Regions from separate parts of the Ruegeria sp. BG7 genome, predicted to be linked through region 3. Evidence: riboswitches for the same ligand, from Rfam matches in the RefSeq annotation. Region 3 holds a riboswitch; each other region holds the start of a gene.
The links. Region 3 has a riboswitch for cobalamin ahead of ACR3EH_RS21970 (CbtB domain-containing protein). Riboswitches for the same ligand answer to the same signal wherever they lie in the genome.
Positions count from the first base shown of each region.

Region 1: it holds a riboswitch for cobalamin, as region 3 does, so the genes downstream of both, ACR3EH_RS21025 (CbtB domain-containing protein) here and ACR3EH_RS21970 (CbtB domain-containing protein) in region 3, are expected to answer to the same signal.
Region 2: it holds a riboswitch for cobalamin, as region 3 does, so the genes downstream of both, ACR3EH_RS13045 (hypothetical protein) here and ACR3EH_RS21970 (CbtB domain-containing protein) in region 3, are expected to answer to the same signal.

Region 1 is NZ_JBQFIU010000003.1:148-6,586, reverse strand. It holds gene ACR3EH_RS21060 (c-type cytochrome) at 1-141, opposite strand, end outside; gene ACR3EH_RS21055 (DUF411 domain-containing protein) at 180-647, opposite strand; gene ACR3EH_RS21050 (cation efflux transmembrane domain-containing protein) at 722-1,351, opposite strand; gene ACR3EH_RS21045 (MerR family transcriptional regulator) at 1,425-1,841, shown strand; gene ACR3EH_RS21040 (transglutaminase-like cysteine peptidase) at 2,338-2,946, opposite strand; gene ACR3EH_RS21035 (hypothetical protein) at 3,150-3,653, opposite strand; partial or broken gene ACR3EH_RS21030 (CbtA family protein) at 3,717-4,414, opposite strand; gene ACR3EH_RS21025 (CbtB domain-containing protein) at 4,419-4,589, opposite strand; cobalamin riboswitch at 4,624-4,838, opposite strand; gene ACR3EH_RS21020 (DUF1636 family protein) at 5,017-5,352, opposite strand.
Region 2 is NZ_JBQFIU010000001.1:2,622,263-2,628,701, forward strand. It holds gene ACR3EH_RS13035 (DNA polymerase III subunit gamma/tau) at 1-1,688, opposite strand, end outside; gene ACR3EH_RS13040 (protein-tyrosine phosphatase family protein) at 1,861-2,361, shown strand; gene ACR3EH_RS13045 (hypothetical protein) at 2,364-2,771, opposite strand; cobalamin riboswitch at 2,863-3,083, opposite strand; gene ACR3EH_RS13050 (alpha/beta hydrolase family protein) at 3,215-4,075, shown strand; RNA gene ffs (signal recognition particle sRNA small type) at 4,124-4,222, opposite strand; gene ACR3EH_RS13060 (bifunctional 2',3'-cyclic-nucleotide 2'-phosphodiesterase/3'-nucleotidase) at 4,262-6,130, opposite strand; gene nudC (NAD(+) diphosphatase) at 6,314-6,439, shown strand, end outside.
Region 3 is NZ_JBQFIU010000003.1:184,845-191,283, reverse strand. It holds partial or broken gene ACR3EH_RS21985 (transglutaminase-like cysteine peptidase) at 143-457, opposite strand; gene ACR3EH_RS21980 (hypothetical protein) at 954-1,457, opposite strand; gene ACR3EH_RS21975 (CbtA family protein) at 1,524-2,222, opposite strand; gene ACR3EH_RS21970 (CbtB domain-containing protein) at 2,227-2,397, opposite strand; cobalamin riboswitch at 2,432-2,647, opposite strand; gene ACR3EH_RS21965 (DUF1636 family protein) at 2,829-3,164, opposite strand; gene ACR3EH_RS21960 (transglutaminase-like cysteine peptidase) at 4,298-4,921, opposite strand; gene ACR3EH_RS21955 (MerR family transcriptional regulator) at 5,270-5,689, opposite strand; gene ACR3EH_RS21950 (hypothetical protein) at 5,835-6,158, shown strand; gene ACR3EH_RS21945 (GDCCVxC domain-containing (seleno)protein) at 6,163-6,381, shown strand.

The DNA.
Region 1 (6,439 bases), 180 kb from region 3:
CATGTGCTCAGACCTCATGTGGTTAGATCCCATTGGCCCGTGACCCCACCAATCTCCTCGTTGTTGTTGTGCGCAACCCACTGTAGCAATGGTGATAGACAGAACGCTCAAGGCAAGAGTGCGTAATCCAAGCTTCGTCATCTTCTCCTCCTTACTGTTTCCGCTCGATGAACGTCGCCTCAGGCCGCTTCGTAACTCTTGAACACCTCGGTGCTACCGTCCTTGAGGATCAAAAACACGTCGTAGGCCTCACGACGATCTTCCGGCCCCATCCCAGGGGAACCGTAGGGCATGTCAGGAACAGCAAGTCCAACAGCATTGGGTTGCTCCTCCAGCAGACGACGAATGTCGGCAACAGGCACATGCCCCTCGATCATATAGCCATCGATCTCGCCTGTGTGGCAGGACATCATTTCTTCGGGAATGCCGTTGTCCAATTTGTGGCGGACAAGCTGTGTTCCAAAGCTGCGCTCCTCGGTAACGCGAAAGCCTTCCTGCCGTAGGATGTCGATCCAAACCTGGCAACAGCCGCAGTTCGGATCCTTGAGAACATGGATGGAAGGCGTGTCTTGCGCAAACACGGCAAATGGTACTGTGCTGGCAAAGCCAGCGGCGTAAGTCAGTACTTGGCGGCGTTTCAGGTCCATAGTGAGAGCCCTTTGTATTTCCAACTCAATTGAGTCAATTTCGCATCATTCGAGATCAAAGGTCATGATCCACGTCAAACATGCTGATGTTCGCCAACTTCCCGGCGCTCGGCGAGCGCTTGGCGCACGATCTGGAAAGCAGAGGAAAGAAACAACGTTGCCATGACCGCCGCAACAATCAGGTCAGGCCAACCGCTAGCTGTGCCCCAGACGCCTAAAGCTGCAAACATAACGGCCACATTGCCAATGGCGTCATTACGCGAACATAGCCAGACAGAGCGCACATTTGCATCGCCGTCCTTGTAACGGACGAGCAAGAGAACACTTGCGAGATTGGTCATAAGAGCGAAAAAGCCAACGATGCCCATGATCTCGGCCTCCGGCACTCCGACATAGAACACCCGGTACACGGTCGATCCAAACACCCAAAGACCCATCAGCAGCAAGCTCACCCCTTTGGCCAGAGCGGCATTGGTGCGTGCACGGATTGAAGCCCCGATCACTGCCAGCGAGATACCGTAGGTCAAAGCATCCCCAAGGAAGTCTAGAGCGTCGGCCTGAAGTGCCTGAGACTTTGCATAGTGACCAGCAGTCATCTCGACGACGAACATCGCCGCGTTCAGAGCAATGACAATCCACAGCCGCCTTTTGTAGTCGTCTGATACCCCGTCGAATTTGGCGTTGTGTGCGCAACATCCTGACATTGGGAAGCCTTTTTGTATCTGTCGTAACCATAGTGTAGTGTCTCTAGTTACTAGAGGTTCAAGAGGTATTTTCATGTTTTCTATCGGGGAGCTTTCCAAGCGCACGAAGGTCAAAGTTCCGACTATCCGCTACTATGAGGAGATGGGCCTACTTGCCGCACCAGAACGCACCGAAGGCGCCCAACGGCGCTACGATATGGCAGGGCTGGAGCGTGTAAGTTTCATCAAACATGCGCGCGATCTTGGTTTCTCAATTGAAGCGATCTCCGAATTGATTGTGCTTCAAGGCCACCCGGATTGTTCATGCCAAGCCGCGACGGACATCGCCGTCTCACAACTTTCCGAAGTAAGAGCAAAGATCAAACGACTACGGGCACTTGAAAAAGAGCTAATTCGGATTTCGAAGGGCTGTGATAACGAGGGGGGGTCAGAGAACTGCTATGTACTCGCGTCTCTTGCCGATCATAAACTGTGTCACCACGATCACTAAACTATGAGCGGACATTGCTTTAGTCGCTGCGAAAGACTGTTTTGTCCGCTCTGCGTAAGCTCATGCGTGGTGCCGCGAATGACCAAAGTTACACATCTTATTCTCTTGTTCCACCTGACGCTCAAATACGCAGCTTCGGGCCAATTGGGCTTACATGTTTTCGATTTCCGGCGATGCAAGCCAAAGGAATAAGACGGGGAATCGGCGCGGTGAGCTCAATGGTGCCAATTCCGTAAATGACCCATTTCCGTGAGCGTTCAGTCGCGAGTCAGGAGATCTACCGTTAGGCGCCGGGTGAGGCTTTGGGAGAAAGAAAGTGCATATCGAACCGGGCATCGTGAACGGCGCCAAAATCGCGCTTTCCAGTGTTGCCGCCGCAGGCCGGTTACTTACACGGTGAAGTCTGATCGAAAGAAAAAGCGGAGACCTCAACTGAACGCCGCAAAGAACCAGAAGTTAAAGGGCCAGTGCTTATTGTGGCGCGCCACATTTACTTTTAGCCGTTAGCAATCTGCACCCAACGGTCAGGGTGAATCGGGTCCTGTATTCGAAGGAATAGATACTTTGTTTCCTTCCACGTTTTGATCCTGTTGGTAACATTGTCCAGAACCAAATCGCCTTCACTCGAGCGATAGACTAGAACAGCATGGCCACTGCGATTGGTGTCCAAGACAGTTGCAATTAGTAGCTTCGTAGGATCCAAACCGTTCTGCACAAGTTCAAACTTCTTTTGCAAAGCGAAGTCTTCGCAATCTCCTGATCCATGTGTCGGCAGGGTCCAGTACTCCTTTGTACCATATTGGCTTTGATCCGAAACGGCGCGAATCCTCCGATTGACGCGCATGTTGATCGTTTTAACGATCTGCTTTTCCTGCGCCTCGGACAGTCCAGAACTACGAGTTTTCGCGCACGCCCAAGAGTAATCATTGCATAGTGATTTGGCCCCCGACGGCGCTTCAATCTTTCTATCAAGATCGATGAAGGGAAGCTCAGAGGCTTGCAATGTAGCGGTAGAGACAAAGTAACTGCATATGAAACCGGCTATCGATAGATAAACCGGTATCTTTTCCGAAAACCGTTCCTGAGCTAAAGTGGGTTTTGTCATATCTGCCTTCCCCATGCTCAGTTTTCCAGTGCATCCGCAACTGCCGGACCAAGAGTACTCTATCGCAAGCCTTCATGTTCTGCGGTGCTTTGCAACAGCTTGTCTGTTCTTGGATACAGAGCGGCAAAAACCCGCACGCACGCTGTACTTGCCGCTTTGACCTGCTGAACCCACGTAGTTGTCTTCTCAGCCAGGAATGTCACTCAGGAGTCATCGCCGTCAGGCTGGACGGTCACTTTGGCCTCTACGGGCACACCCTCAACCATCAGAGGGCTGTGGCTGTTGCCATTGAGAGAAACTTTTACCTCAACATTGCCATCGGGGAGCGACGGAAGGTGTAACCAATTGGCATAAAGGCGGCCCAGCTTTTCGCCGTTGATATAAACATGCGCGTGACCTTCGCCTGGAACGTCAGCCGAGGAAGCATTTTCCGGAGCAAAGCGAAAGTTCTGCGGTGTCACACGCAGATTCCAGCCCGCCATAGGATCCTTAATCATCTGGATCGCCACACTGGGGGCGTCGCTGTCGGCAGGTAGATTAGTGGCCGCGGAGTGGTCGTGCGCTGCCATCTCCATGTTGCCGCCATGTTGGGCCGGGTCAGTATGATCATGGCTCTCAAAGGTGCTACCGCTGCTGGCGGCAATCACAAAGCCAGCACCGCCGCCAAAGACAAGTCCGATGGCAAAGAGAGCGAGAGAACGGGACATCTTGTCATCCTCAATAAAGAGCCCCGCCGGTGTAACCAGCGGGGTAGCAATGGAGGAGCGCGATCAGACTGCAGCGCCTGCGCGCTTGCCTTCTGTCTGCCAGAAGTAGCCGGTGAAACTGCCCAAGAGTGCCCAGGCGGCCATGCCGATGCCGAAGGCCCGGGCAGCAAAAGCGCCCCGATCTCGGTCGGAACCGGCCCAGAGAAACTGTCGGGCTCAGGGGCCCCGATAATATGCGGTACCATTAGCAGCACGGCCGCAATCAGGTAGCTTACCAGGTTACCTCCAAAGGCAATCAGCCACATGGCCACGCCGGCTGCGGCAACGGTGACCGTCCACCAGATCTGACGCTCTCCGACATCTGCTGCCGCCACTCCGGGAACTTCTGGAGCCAGCGACAAGCCAGGAGCAAAGTGGAAGGCGACAAAGCCCGCAAGACCCCAAAGCAGGCCGGTGCGGCCGTTGATTTCATGCCCCTGACGTTCGGCTACCGACATCAAAGCCGCCAGGACTAGCGCATAACCAGTGTACGTAAGCGTGGTGAAGATAATGCTGAGACCATCGCGCATCGGCTCGGCGAACATGCCGGGCAGGTCGGGATGCGCAGTTACCGGATCAGCGCCAAAATGTACCAGGTCGCCGCCTTCATAGAGCTCGGCGTGAAGTAGCACGGGCTGCACGAAATACAACTGCAGAAGGGCGGCAATCAGCCCCGCTGCAGCACCAGCGAACAAGCCGCTGGTCAGAATACGACTGAACATTGTCTTAGTGGCAGGGGAAGCCAGTTGCGTGGCGCACATCATGAGCCGCGTCATGCAGGCCAGAAGCCTGAACATGGCCAGTCACGGTAATGATCCCCAGACCCAGAACCACGGCGAATACTGCAGGCAGAAAGGATGCGCCAGCGGCGGATGCCTTGATCGTTTTTGTCGTCATTTTAATCCTCCTCACCGTCACACCCGACGGCATAAGTTGTGTCCATTCTACGGCCGGTCTCCTGACTCGCAGGTCACAGCAGACTTCCCCCTTCCCGGCGCCATTACGCCAGTGGTATTGGAAGGCCGCTCGCCGCTCACAGTCGCGGGGCGGTCAAGGCTTCAGTGCAGTAGTTTAATGCACCGTCCTCATTCCCGTTTCAGTCCCAGTGCGTAAGCACCTTTGGACACCGTAGAAGCCTTTATTCTTCCATAGTGCTGCGTTCCGTCAAGTACGAAAGCGACATCATAGCATTCTGCAGCGGTTAATCTTAAGTAATGGCAGGATTGGTTTAGATTTTAGCCGCTAAGTGCAGGCTAAGTCGAAAAACACAAACTGTAAGCTGAAAACTCCACACCGGAGTTTTGGCCGGCAAGTTGCATGTGGGCTATCTTTTTTGTGCCGGTATACGTGCAATCGCCTTGAAACGTAGCTTACCTAGCTTCCTGGCGTCAGCGAAGTCGCCGTCAGTACTGTCCTCATACATCCGCATGAAAATCATTATGTCCGGAAGATCGACTGCAGTAATCTCTCCGAACAGATAGGCGGTCTTGCCGCTTTGTCGCACCGCCAACGTCTGTGGTCGGCGACAACCGGACATGCAATCTACTTGCTGCAACTCGGCTTGCACCCCCGATGCCTCCAGCGTTGCGGCTAGCTGATTATAAAGGGTGGAATCCGCGTCGCGGCAGGTTCTGCAAAGCGTGAGGGTAGGCAGGCACATGCGTCAGGCTGATCCTTGATCGAGAACTTCCATCTGAGATTTCATATTTGCTGGTCGGTTGTTAGCTCGGTTTCAATACCTGTTTTGACTCTAAATCTGGAAAAGAGTCTATACTCGAGCAACAAGCACACATTAGCCCTAGCCCTCTAAAACTATGCAAATACACCGAGTGCGAGACGGGGATTTGGCAGAGCGAAGAAGCAACCATCAGACGAAGAGATTTCCAAGTTTCTATGTGAGATTGAGCTGAAGCAGGTGGTAGGCGATGAAGTGGAACAGCTCACGCGAAACATCTTTGTTCTTCAATAATCTGAAACAGCATTGCCTCCGGGATCGGCTCGCCATTACACGCCTATTTTCAGGTCCGCGCGCACCGCGCCAAGGTGAATTCTGGGACGCGACAGGTTCTTGTAGCGCGTAACTAGGTTCGTTCTATCGTCATTTACAGTCCAGATCCGGGACATATAGCGGGGTTCGTGCTTGATCGTTACCACGACCGATCATGGGACTGAATGCGTCGCGCCAACTGACGACATTCAAAAGAAAGTTCGCTGATGCGAAACGCCTAGGCATCAAAAACTTTTCTGTCTGCGTCACCAGAACTGAGGATCGCCCAAGCTGCCATCGGTGCTCGCCGCAACCCGCTGTGACGGGTGTTGTGATAACGGCATATCTCCGGGTGCAGCCAGTCTTCGAACTCCTCCAATGTCATCGACGCAGTGCCGGAGCCGTCGCATTTCCCCTTATCCTTGGGGGATGATTGCGTTCTTCCTAAAGTAGATGAACGGCCTCCATGGTCGTCCTAATCAGGCGTTCGATATCGTCGCCGTAATGCGCTCGACCCAGTGGCCTTTACTTGACGGAGATACCCCAATCTGAGCAGGTCAAATGGAAGGTTTCGCTGCGGAAACGCGCCCATTGTCTACGTGTATGGCTTGCGGAATCCCAGCGGTGGGCCAATACAACACCTCGGAGATATCTGGCGCGCGGATCGAATTCGTTCACACGCAATGGTGCAAACACAAGCAGATGGACGAGTCGGACGGAGCAACGAAACTCAAATATGCGCCCAGAACAATGCAGGTCG
Region 2 (6,439 bases), on a different contig from region 3:
TCCGGTGTCTCGATCTTTGTGATCCTGGCCCTGGGAAATTGAGCCAGTACAGCCTGAACCAGCGGGTGTTGTTCGGCTTCGGCTTTCAAAGCCAGTTCGGCCTTGTCCCGAATTTCAGCAATTGTCGGCGCATCCCCGTTCGAGACGATCGAGACAGCCCACCGGTTTCCGGTCCAGCGTTGCAGGGCCGAACCCAGCCTGGGCGCAAGGTCTGTCGGTGCCTGCGTGGCTGGGGTGAATTCGATCCGACCGGGTTGGTAAGATACAAGCCGCACTCCGTTTTCCACTTCGACCAGAAGCTTCACGTCGCGGTTGGCGCGGATCAGTTCGACCACGTGCTCAAAGGTCGGGTAACGGGCCAGGGCGGTCTGAACATCCAGAGCCAACGCGGCAACGGGAGCGCCGCTTGAGCCGCGTGGGGCCGAGGCGTATGTGGATGCGGGGGTGGCGCTGGCCTGCGCGGGTGTTGCACCCTGCCGAGACATCGAGGTGCCGCCGCCAGGTCCACCTGCCGGAGGCGCTGGAGTGTCCTGCAGCCGCTTGACCAGTTCTTCAGGGCTGGGCAGATCAGCAACGTGGGTCAGGCGAATAACGGCCATCTCAGCGGCCATCATCGCGTTTGGCGCGGCTGAAACTTCTTCGAGCGCTTTCAGCAACATCTGCCACATCCGGGTCAAAACGCGCATCGGCAGGGCCTCTGCCATGTGCTGGCCACGGCTCCGTTCGTCAGGCGAAACGGTTGGGTCTTCGGCGGCGTCGGGCGTAATTTTGACGACGGACACCCAATGGGTGATTTCGGCCAGATCGCGTAAGACGGCCAGTGGGTCTGCGCCCTCAGCGTATTGCCCGCTGAGTTCCGTCAGCGCACCCGCCGCGTTGCCCCGCAGGATCATGTCCATCAGGTCCAGAACGCGGCCACGGTCCGCAAGGCCCAGCATTGCGCGGACCTGCTCGGCAGTGGTTTCACCCGCCCCGTGCGAAATCGCCTGATCCAGCAGCGAGGTTGCATCCCGTGCCGATCCTTCCGCGGCACGTGTGATCAGCGCCAGCGCGTCATCGGCGATTTGGGCATCTTCGGCGGTTGCGATCTTTTGCAGAAGCCCGATCATATCTTCGGGCTCGATCCGGCGCAGATCAAAGCGCTGACAGCGGGACAGAACCGTGACCGGCACTTTGCGGATTTCGGTTGTTGCGAAGATAAACTTCACATGTTCAGGCGGTTCCTCGAGCGTCTTGAGCAGCGCGTTGAAAGCGCTGGTCGAGAGCATGTGGACCTCGTCGATGATGTAGATCTTGTAACGCGCGCTGGCGGCGCGATAGCGGACACTGTCGATTATTTCGCGAATGTCATTCACACCGGTTCGGCTGGCGGCGTCCATCTCCATCACATCGACATGGCGGCCTTCCATGATCGCCACGCAATGTTCGCATTGCCCGCAAGGCTCGGTCGTCGGGCCGCCATTGCCGTCGGGGCCGATGCAGTTCATACCCTTGGCGATGATCCGCGCGGTGGTGGTTTTGCCGGTGCCGCGAATGCCGGTCATGATGAAAGCCTGCGCAATCCGGTCCGCTTCGAATGCGTTTTTCAGGGTGCGCACCATGGCGTCCTGACCCACCAGATCGGCAAAGGTTTCCGGGCGATATTTGCGGGCGAGAACCTGATAGGCGGGGCTGGGCGTGTCGGTCATGTTTTCTCGGTCGGATTCGGTGCTTCGGCTCAGCGTAGTGGCCGCTGCCTTCCGCGTCCACTGCGAGGCGCGATGATTTTTGATTTAGATTCCGACCGGATTCGCACTAAGCTGTTCCAACAAAATTTAAGACTCATTTTTGTAAAGAGTTCCTGGTGGAGGACACACGTTCATGTCGCAGCTGGTTATCTATGCCCTGCAAGTCGCAGGAGGAACGCTGGCCCTGACGTCTATACCCGGACATGGCGGGGACTATGAGACGGATCTGGATACGATTGCCGCGTGGAAGCCGGGGATTGTCATTTCAATGACAACGGATGTCGAGATGCTTCAGCACGGGGCGCAGGATTTTGGCAGCGATATTCAAAGCCGCGCCAGCCGGTGGGTGCATCTGCCGATCGAAGACTTTGGCGCACCAACGGCGGCGGTTGAAGAGGCGTGGCCAGAAGTTAGCGCCGCCGCCCGGCATGCCCTGGCTGGAGGAGGCCGAGTGCTGGTGCATTGTCGGGGCGGCTGTGGCAGGTCGGGGATGGTTGTCCTGCGTCTGATGGTCGAGTGCGGCGAACGGGCTGACAAGGCGCTGGAGCGTCTGCGCTCGCTGCGCCCCTGTGCTGTGGAAACAGACGCGCAGCTGGCTTGGGCGGCCCGGGTTTCCCCGGCGCAGGTGGTGTGACCTCAGGCCGAAAGCTGTTCGGGTGCGTGTACGGTTTTCCGGGGCCGTAGCGTTGCAACCTCGATCATCGCGCAGGGTGGGTTTGCAATGATGCCAGATGGCAGAGTGCGGAACGTGTTTCCAAAAATCAGATCAGCATAGAGGTTCAGGTCCTCAATTGCTGCGTTGGGCTGCGTGTCACAAAACACGCGAACACTGTCTGATTGTGCCTGGAAAATTGCCTGACACCCTTTTGTGCAATGTGAAAGCTCACTACTACCGTCAAACTCGAAGTCGTCGCCTGTGGCAGCCGAAGCTTGTGTCATGGCCTCGGAGATCGAGCGCGCCAGCCGCGCCAGGGCGGGGCAGGTTTTGCCCGTCCGCTGACATACCGTTGCGCTGTATTCATGCGTCTTTGTCTTCCAGATCATCCTGCGCCCTCCGCGCGTGGTGGACAGAAGGATCGGGTCAGGTGGGACAGCGAAGTGCAGTCAGGACCTGCCCGGACACCCCGCCCGAGTTTCGGTTTCAGTTTCGATGGCAGGTCTCCTGACTTGCGGGTCATGGCTTTGCCGACCTTCCCAGCCCTCGGGGCCAGTGGCGTTTCGGCTTTGCTCACCGCTTACAGTTGCGGGGGCAGTCGCGGCATTGGTTAGCGTCCGGATGACCAGACGGAACCGCACCGTGTTCCCTTTTCATCCCGACCCCTTGTGGGGGACAGGAACCATCACACAATCGCTAGCGTCTGATCCGGTTCCGAGTCAAGCGGATCTTTGTCCCCGACGTTTGGTCATGCTGGATGGGTAAAAACTTCCCGCGTAGAGTTTCAATTATTGAAGTAAGAAACTTTGTCTTCGGCGCAGGGTCAGGGATCATGTTGGATACAGAACAGACGGTTTTGACCGAAGAGTTCCTCTTTCCGTCCGGGTCATCAACCCTTTCAGCGCGCTTGTACCGACCGTTGTCGGAACCCGGCACAGTGGTTGTGCTGAACAGTGCCACAGGCGTGCCACGCGACTATTATCGCCACTTCGCACGTTGGCTGGCCGCTGAGCGCGGCATGGCGTGCCTAACCTATGATTACCGGGACTTCGGGCACTCTTTGACCGGCCGCATGAAGGATGCACGTGCGACAATGGCCGATTGGGCCTTGATCGATATGCCGGCGGCGCGGGCGGATATGCGCAGGCGTTTTCCCGGTGCACAACAATGGACGATTGGTCATTCTGTAGGTGCCATGCTGGGACCCGTACAGCCCGATATCGACAAAATCGACCGGATGATTTGTGTGTGTTCTGGGCTTGTGACCCTGAACGATCACCCATGGCCCTACCGTGGATTGGCCGGGGTGTTCTGGTATGGGCACGCCCCATTGCTGGTCAAAGCGCTTGGGTATTTACCCGGAAAGGCAATCGGTTTTGGTGCGGATTTGCCGGCATCGGTCTACTGGCAATGGCGTAAATGGTGCACCGCTCCTTCGAGTTACATGCCCGAGATCGGAGCCGGGTTGCCTGATGCGCGTTGGACAGAAACTGAAAAACCGGTGGATCTGTTTACTTTTGAAGATGACCAGATGGTCCCACCCGAGGCGGTATGGCGGCTTGCCGATCTCTATGGCCCCAAGGCCAAACGACATCTGCTGAAACCTGCTGAATTTGGGTTATCTGAAGTTGGGCATATTGGGGCTTTTGCTCGTCGTAACGCGGCCCTTTGGCCACGCTTTGTCGACATCTGAACACGTTTTGGGTGAGACCGCGTATCACCCATTAGGCATGTGAGGGGAAAGTGAGAGGTTGGACATCGACCCAAGCGGGGCTCGTTGTGGCTGCTTCCTTCCGGACCTGACCAGGTTGGCGAGGCGCTCGCCCGCGCCAACCTCTCGACTCTGGATATAGGGAAGGCGAGGGCAAAAGACAACCCGTCAGAACGTCAGACGGATCCGCTCGAATCCGGCTTCATCAGGACTTAGCATTTGGGCGTTGAACATGCGCAGCTCATCCATGTGTTCAAGGGCACCGGGACCTGTTCGAAGCAAGGCATTTACGCCCGTTTGAGCTGTCAGTGTAAACGGATAGGGGTGCCGCGATATTGGATCGGGCGGAAGGCGACGAGATAGGTAATCCCGCGTCAGTTCTTTGATGTCGAGCGGCGGTAGGTTGATGCGTTGGGCCGCAGAGGCGGCAGGAAAATGTCCGCCTCCGCTGGCGCGGTAATTGTTGCTGGCCAGGACGAATCTTTGCGCAGGTTGAACAGGTTGGCCACCGAATGTCAGATTGCGAATTCGCCTGTTGTCAGGGTCGACCAACCGACCGTCATTGTCGAAGCGCGCAGGTTGCGATGGATCGATTTGATAGGACAGGCCGAAGATGACGTCAAAATTGTAACCGGCACGTTCGGGGTTTACTAAGTCCGCTTCTATATCAGGTGACAGCTGGTTGAGCACGCTTGCCGACATTTCCAGCCAATCCAGCACGTCGGCACCGTTGATCTGTAATGCGCGCAGTTCATTGGGAAACGGATACAGGTCTGTAACGTGACGCAGGCATATTTCCCCCGCCGGGACATCTGTAAAATGCCGTGGGCCAGCGCGCCCAGCGCTTTTCCCAGGCGCCACGGCTGACAAAAGAGGTAACTCTTCCAAAGCGGAACCGTGCAGGAAAGGGCGCAAAGCGGCAGCCTGCGCAGCAGCAACCAGAGCCAAGCCGCGATCCGGTGCGCAAAAACTGAAATAGCTGTGCATGGATTCTGATACGCGCGCGACGGGTTTGGCAACCGCGCTGCGTGTCTGACGATGGGCGTCGGCGAACAGACGCACCATATCCTGGTCTTCCTCGACCGCGATTCCGCTCGCGCAAACCGGGCGCAGGTCCACGCGACATTCTTCAATGCTGAACCCGGCATTCGGTCGCGGAGAAACTACAAGATCAATGACACCAAGATAAGATCCAGCCGACCCGGCCATGACAACCGGGGTCTGATGCACCAGCCCGTTTGCGTGATCGAGATATTGGGCGTTGGTATCGGTGCGACTCGGAAGGGTCAGATGCGTATGCCCGGCGACAATGGCGTCGATTCCGTCGATGGCGGCCAAGGGAATTATGGCATTCTCCATCCCTTCCACCGGCTCTTTTTGGCCCAGGCCGGAATGCGCTAGAGCAACGATAAGGTCACATCCTTCAGCGCGCAGCCGTTTTGACAGTTCGCATGCCGTCGAAATAATTTCCTCGGCAGTGACTTCTCCGTTCAAGTGATGTTCTTCCCAGCGGGTGGTTTGAGGCGGAAGAACGGATATCAAGCCGATGCGAAGGGGCATATCTTTGCCACCCAAAAGCACGGTGCGGTCCAGTATCGCGAATCTCTGCCATGCTTGCAGGCTACCCGATCGATGCAGGTTGCTGCACAGGACAGGGCAAGGGGCTTGCGAGATGATATTGTCCAATACCGGCAGCCCAAAACCAAAATCATGGTTGCCGAGACCTATGGCGTCGTACTCCAGCGCCGCAAAGGCTTGCATGACCGGATGCGGCACGTCGCTCTGGGCCGCCCACTCGCCCAACGGCGTGCCCTGAATTGCATCCCCATTGTCCACCAACAGAACCAAAGCATCCCCTGCTTCTTGGCGGGCTTTGCGGATCAGGCTGGCGGTGCGCGTCAATCCTAGCGTCGGGTCAGGAGTATCCGTGTAATAGTCAAAACCTGTCAGGTTCATATGCAGGTCGGTTGTTGCCAGAATACGCACATGCCCACGGTTTTTTTCGGAGGGCACCTGCGTCGAAGGGTTTTGCTTCACTTTGAATGGTCTGCTTTTGAATAGGGTTATTGATTAATTCTTACAAAGCGTAACCTAAATGATTTTTCCGGGGCCGCCATGCGGCTTTTCAGCGGCAGACATGCGTGTTGCGCGTGTTTGAATTGCCATTGCAACACGGTCTGAGACATGGCAGCCCTGTGCCAGGGACCAAAAGGAATTCCAATGAAAAACGCAGAGCAGGTGACCTTTGGCGGCTCGGGTCTGGATCGGGCGGCCCATATGCGCGGAAATGCCGAAACGTTGACGGCGGCGCAAAGCCACCCGGCGGCGGCGTGCATGATGATCTGG
Region 3 (6,439 bases):
GCGCTTTCCAGTGTTGCCGCCGCAGGCCGGTTACTTACACGGTGAAAGTCTGATCGAAAGAAAAAGCGGAGACCTCAACTGAACGCCGCAAAGAACCAGAAGTTAAAGGGCCAGTGCTTATTGTGGCGCGCCACATTTACTTTTAGCCGTTAGCAATCTGCACCCAACGGTCAGGGTGAATCGGGTCCTGTATTCGAAGGAATAGATACTTTGTTTCCTTCCACGTTTTGATCCTGTTGGTAACATTGTCCAGAACCAAATCGCCTTCACTCGAGCGATAGACTAGAACAGCATGGCCACTGCGATTGGTGTCCAAGACAGTTGCAATTAGTAGCTTCGTAGGATCCAAACCGTTCTGCACAAGTTCAAACTTCTTTTGCAAAGCGAAGTCTTCGCAATCTCCTGATCCATGTGTCGGCAGGGTCCAGTACTCCTTTGTACCATATTGGCTTTGATCCGAAACGGCGCGATCCTCCGATTGACGCGCATGTTGATCGTTTTAACGATCTGCTTTTCCTGCGCCTCGGACAGTCCAGAACTACGAGTTTTCGCGCACGCCCAAGAGTAATCATTGCATAGTGATTTGGCCCCCGACGGCGCTTCAATCTTTCTATCAAGATCGATGAAGGGAAGCTCAGAGGCTTGCAATGTAGCGGTAGAGACAAAGTAACTGCATATGAAACCGGCTATCGATAGATAAACCGGTATCTTTTCCGAAAACCGTTCCTGAGCTAAAGTGGGTTTTGTCATATCTGCCTTCCCCATGCTCAGTTTTCCAGTGCATCCGCAACTGCCGGACCAAGAGTACTCTATCGCAAGCCTTCATGTTCTGCGGTGCTTTGCAACAGCTTGTCTGTTCTTGGATACAGAGCGGCAAAAACCCGCACGCACGCTGTACTTGCCGCTTTGACCTGCTGAACCCACGTAGTTGTCTTCTCAGCCAGGAATGTCACTCAGGAGTCATCGCCGTCAGGCTGGACGGTCACTTTGGCCTCTACGGGCACACCCTCAACCATCAGAGGGCTGTGGCTGTTGCCATTGAGAGAAACTTTTACCTCAACATTGCCATCGGGGAGCGACGGAAGGTGTAACCAATTGGCATAAAGGCGGCCCAGCTTTTCGCCGTTGATATAAACATGCGCGTGACCTTCGCCTGGAACGTCAGCCGAGGAAGCATTTTCCGGAGCAAAGCGAAAGTTCTGCGGTGTCACACGCAGATTCCAGCCCGCCATAGGATCCTTAATCATCTGGATCGCCACACTGGGGGCGTCGCTGTCGGCAGGTAGATTAGTGGCCGCGGAGTGGTCGTGCGCTGCCATCTCCATGTTGCCGCCATGTTGGGCCGGGTCAGTATGATCATGGCTCTCAAAGGTGCTACCGCTGCTGGCGGCAATCACAAAGCCAGCACCGCCGCCAAAGACAAGTCCGATGGCAAAGAGAGCGAGAGAACGGGACATCTTGTCATCCTCAATAAAGAAAGCCCCCGCCGGTGTAACCAGCGGGGTAGCAATGGAGGAGCGCGATCAGACTGCAGCGCCTGCGCGCTTGCCTTCTGTCTGCCAGAAGTAGCCGGTGAAACTGCCCAAGAGTGCCCAGGCGGCCATGCCGATGCCGAAGGCCCGGGCAGCAAAAAGCGCCCCGATCTCGGTCGGAACCGGCCCAGAGAAACTGTCGGGCTCAGGGGCCCCGATAATATGCGGTACCATTAGCAGCACGGCCGCAATCAGGTAGCTTACCAGGTTACCTCCAAAGGCAATCAGCCACATGGCCACGCCGGCTGCGGCAACGGTGACCGTCCACCAGATCTGACGCTCTCCGACATCTGCTGCCGCCACTCCGGGAACTTCTGGAGCCAGCGACAAGCCAGGAGCAAAGTGGAAGGCGACAAAGCCCGCAAGACCCCAAAGCAGGCCGGTGCGGCCGTTGATTTCATGCCCCTGACGTTCGGCTACCGACATCAAAGCCGCCAGGACTAGCGCATAACCAGTGTACGTAAGCGTGGTGAAGATAATGCTGAGACCATCGCGCATCGGCTCGGCGAACATGCCGGGCAGGTCGGGATGCGCAGTTACCGGATCAGCGCCAAAATGTACCAGGTCGCCGCCTTCATAGAGCTCGGCGTGAAGTAGCACGGGCTGCACGAAATACAACTGCAGAAGGGCGGCAATCAGCCCCGCTGCAGCACCAGCGAACAAGCCGCTGGTCAGAATACGACTGAACATTGTCTTAGTGGCAGGGGAAGCCAGTTGCGTGGCGCACATCATGAGCCGCGTCATGCAGGCCAGAAGCCTGAACATGGCCAGTCACGGTAATGATCCCCAGACCCAGAACCACGGCGAATACTGCAGGCAGAAAGGATGCGCCAGCGGCGGATGCCTTGATCGTTTTTGTCGTCATTTTAATCCTCCTCACCGTCACACCCGACGGCATAAGTTGTGTCCATTCTACGGCCGGTCTCCTGACTCGCAGGTCACAGCAGACTTCCCCCTTCCCGGCGCCATTACGCCAGTGGTATTGGAAGGCCGCTCGCCGCTCACAGTCGCGGGGGCGGTCAAGGCTTCAGTGCAGTAGTTTAATGCACCGTCCTCATTCCCGTTTCAGTCCCAGTGCGTAAGCACCTTTGGACACCGTAGAAGCCTTTATTCTTCCATAGTGCTGCGTTCCGTCAAGTACGAAAGCGACATCATAGCATTCTGCAGCGGTTAATCTTAAGTAATGGCAGGATTGGTTTAGATTTTAGCCGCTAAGTGCAGAAGGCTAAGTCGAAAAACACAAACTGTAAGCTGAAAACTCCACACCGGAGTTTTGGCCGGCAAGTTGCATGTGGGCTATCTTTTTTGTGCCGGTATACGTGCAATCGCCTTGAAACGTAGCTTACCTAGCTTCCTGGCGTCAGCGAAGTCGCCGTCAGTACTGTCCTCATACATCCGCATGAAAATCATTATGTCCGGAAGATCGACTGCAGTAATCTCTCCGAACAGATAGGCGGTCTTGCCGCTTTGTCGCACCGCCAACGTCTGTGGTCGGCGACAACCGGACATGCAATCTACTTGCTGCAACTCGGCTTGCACCCCCGATGCCTCCAGCGTTGCGGCTAGCTGATTATAAAGGGTGGAATCCGCGTCGCGGCAGGTTCTGCAAAGCGTGAGGGTAGGCAGGCACATGCGTCAGGCTGATCCTTGATCGAGAACTTCCATCTGAGATTTCATATTTGCTGGTCGGTTGTTAGCTCGGTTTCAATACCTGTTTTGACTCTAAATCTGGAAAAGAGTCTATACTCGAGCAACAAGCACACATTAGCCCTAGCCCTCTAAAACTATGCAAATACACCGAGTGCGAGACGGGGATTTGGCAGAGCGAAGAAGCAACCATCAGACGAAGAGATTTCCAAGTTTCTATGTGAGATTGAGCTGAAGCAGGTGGTAGGCGATGAAGTGGAACAGCTCACGCGAAACATCTTTGTTCTTCAATAATCTGAAACAGCATTGCCTCCGGGATCGGCTCGCCATTACACGCCTATTTTCAGGTCCGCGCGCACCGCGCCTCCCAAGGTGAATTCTGGGACGCGACAGGTTCTTGTAGCGCGTAACTAGGTTCGTTCTATCGTCATTTACAGTCCAGATCCGGGACATATAGCGGGGTTCGTGCTTGATCGTTACCACGACCGATCATGGGACTGAATGCGTCGCGCCAACTGACGACATTCAAAAGAAAGTTCGCTGATGCGAAACGCCTAGGCATCAAAAACTTTTCTGTCTGCGTCACCAGAACTGAGGATCGCCCAAGCTGCCATCGGTGCTCGCCGCAACCCGCTGTGACGGGTGTTGTGATAACGGCATATCTCCGGGTGCAGCCAGTCTTCGAACTCCTCCAATGTCATCGACGCAGTGCCGGAGCCGTCGCATTTCCCCTTATCCTTGGGGGATGATTGCGTTCTTCCCTAAAGTAGATGAACGGCCTCCATGGTCGTCCTAATCAGGCGTTCGATATCGTCGCCGTAATGCGCTCGACCCAGTGGCCTTTACTTGACGGAGATACCCCAATCTGAGCAGGTCAAATGGAAGGTTTCGCTGCGGAAACGCGCCCATTGTCTACGTGTATGGCTTGCGGAATCCCAGCGGTGGGCCAATACAACACCTCGGAGATATCTGGCGCGCGGATCGAATTCGTTCACACGCAATGGTGCAAACACAAGCAGATGGACGAGTCGGACGGAGCAACGAAACTCAAATATGCGCCCAGAACAATGCAGGTCGTGACATCAATTGCGAGAGGCAACCAATGTTTACCCAACGGTTTAGCCGCTAGAAACCTGCACCCAACGGTCAGGGTGTAGTGGGTCCTGTATTCTTAGGAAAAGATACCTCGTTTCCTTCCACGTTTTGATCCTGTTGGTAACATTGTCCAGAACCAAATCGCCTTCACTCGAGCGATAGACTAGAACAGCATGGCCATTGCGATTGGTGTCCAAGACAGTCGCAATTAGTAGCTTCGTAGGATCCAAACCATTCTGCACAAGTTCAAACTTCTTTTGCAAAGCGAAGTCTTCGCAATCTCCTGACCCTTGCGTCGGCAGTGTCCAGTATTCCTTTGTCCCATATTGGCTTTGATCCGAAACGGCACGGATTCTCCGATTGACGCGCGTGTTGATCGTTTTAACGATCTGATTTTCTTGTGCCACGGACAGACCAGAACTACGAGCGCTCGCGCACGCCCACGAGTAGTCTTTGCATAGTGATTTGGCACCCGACGGCGCTCGCATTTCTCTATCTAGTTTGATCAAGGGAAGCTCAGAGGCTTGCGATGTAGCGGCAGACACAAAAAAGCTGCATATAAAACAGATCATTGGGAGATAACCCAGCAGGTTTTTCGATAACATTCCCTGAACTAAAGTGGGATTTGTCATATCTGCCTTCTCCATGCTCGTTCCTCTGAGGTATCCAAACTTCCCGGGCCAATGTATTTCATTCCAAGCCTTCATGTGCTTTGAGGCATTGCAACAACTTCTTAGCCTCTAGGGGTAAAGCGGCAAAAATTTGCAGATTCTTTGGTATTTCTTCCTTAGTTGACAGCATCAGAGCATCCACGCCATCACCAGTCCGGCATAGCTAACAGAGCGACTTAGAGGGTAAGCTGATCGCAATTCTCTCATTCAACAAATATACAACAGAGATCGGCCGTCATCGTTTAAGGTTACGAAATACTGGGACAATGAAGCCGCTCCTCCACAAACTGGGATAGGCAGTTTCGGTTTTTCCGGGCGCTGCAATTAATGGCCGCTAATGACATCTTTGACGACAGGCTCGTTGAGCAACGCCGTTAGCAGGGGGCATGCTGCTTCTCCTTCAGCACAGGTCTGCACAAGTTCTACCAATGCTTGCTCCAGCCGTTGGAGAGCGGCGATTTTTGACCTAACGTTGTCGAGGTGTCTTGTTGCGACGCCTTCGGCGTCACGACAGGCTTGCTCCGGCGCTTTGGACAATTCGCGAAGTGCACATGCATCCTGAATAGTAAAGCCAAGATCGCGGCAGCGTTTGATGAATCTGAGCTCGGATATTTCCCGTTCCGTGTAAGCGCGGCGCCCCGAGGCGGTTCGACCGGCTTTCTCGACTATGCCTTCCCGTTCGTAGTAGCGGATCGTCTCGATCGACAGGCCGGTCAATCTCGCCACTTCGCCAATCGCAATCATGTGATGACCTTTCCCTTGAACCTGTAGCCACTACAGGATGCATATTGTCGGTCATGATGTCGAATTTCGCAAACCGCACGAAGCAAAAATCGAGGAAGCCGAACCGGCTTCCGCCCAAGATCGTCAAAGTCGGAGAAAGCTGACTATGAGCAAATTTGTAGGGGCGAGTTTTCTTAGATCGTTTACCGCATTTGGCGTTGCGACCTGCTGCATCTTGCCGATGGCCTTGATTTTACTTGGCTTGGGAGGGAGCTGGCTGGCCGTATTTGGCAAGATCGCCGCCGCGAGTTATTGCGTGCTCGGCGGTTCGACGGCCCTGCTGCTTCTCTCTGGCATCGTCGCGTACCGCCATGGTTCACTCGACCGCCTCAAATGGTGGCTGACAGGCAGTTTTGCGTTGACGACTATCGCTTGGGTTATCGTACTCAACGAAATCCGAATAAATGATTTCCTGATAACCTTAATGTGACGCCATGAGTGAAGAACGCCCGAACCTTGTCAGCACGATCATCTGCCCGGAATGTGGACATTCAAGACCTGAAACGATGCCAACAGATGCGTGCCAGTGGTTCTACGAATGCACATCTTGCGGAAAAGTCCTGAAGCCACTTCCCGGCGATTGCTGCGTCTACTGTTCCTACGGATCGGCCCCATGCCCGCCAATTCAGGCGGGCGACAAATGCTGCGGTTGATACGGCGACCGTGATGTCGGTTTTGTCCGCAAAGCCGGTCATCAGGCTTTGCGGACGC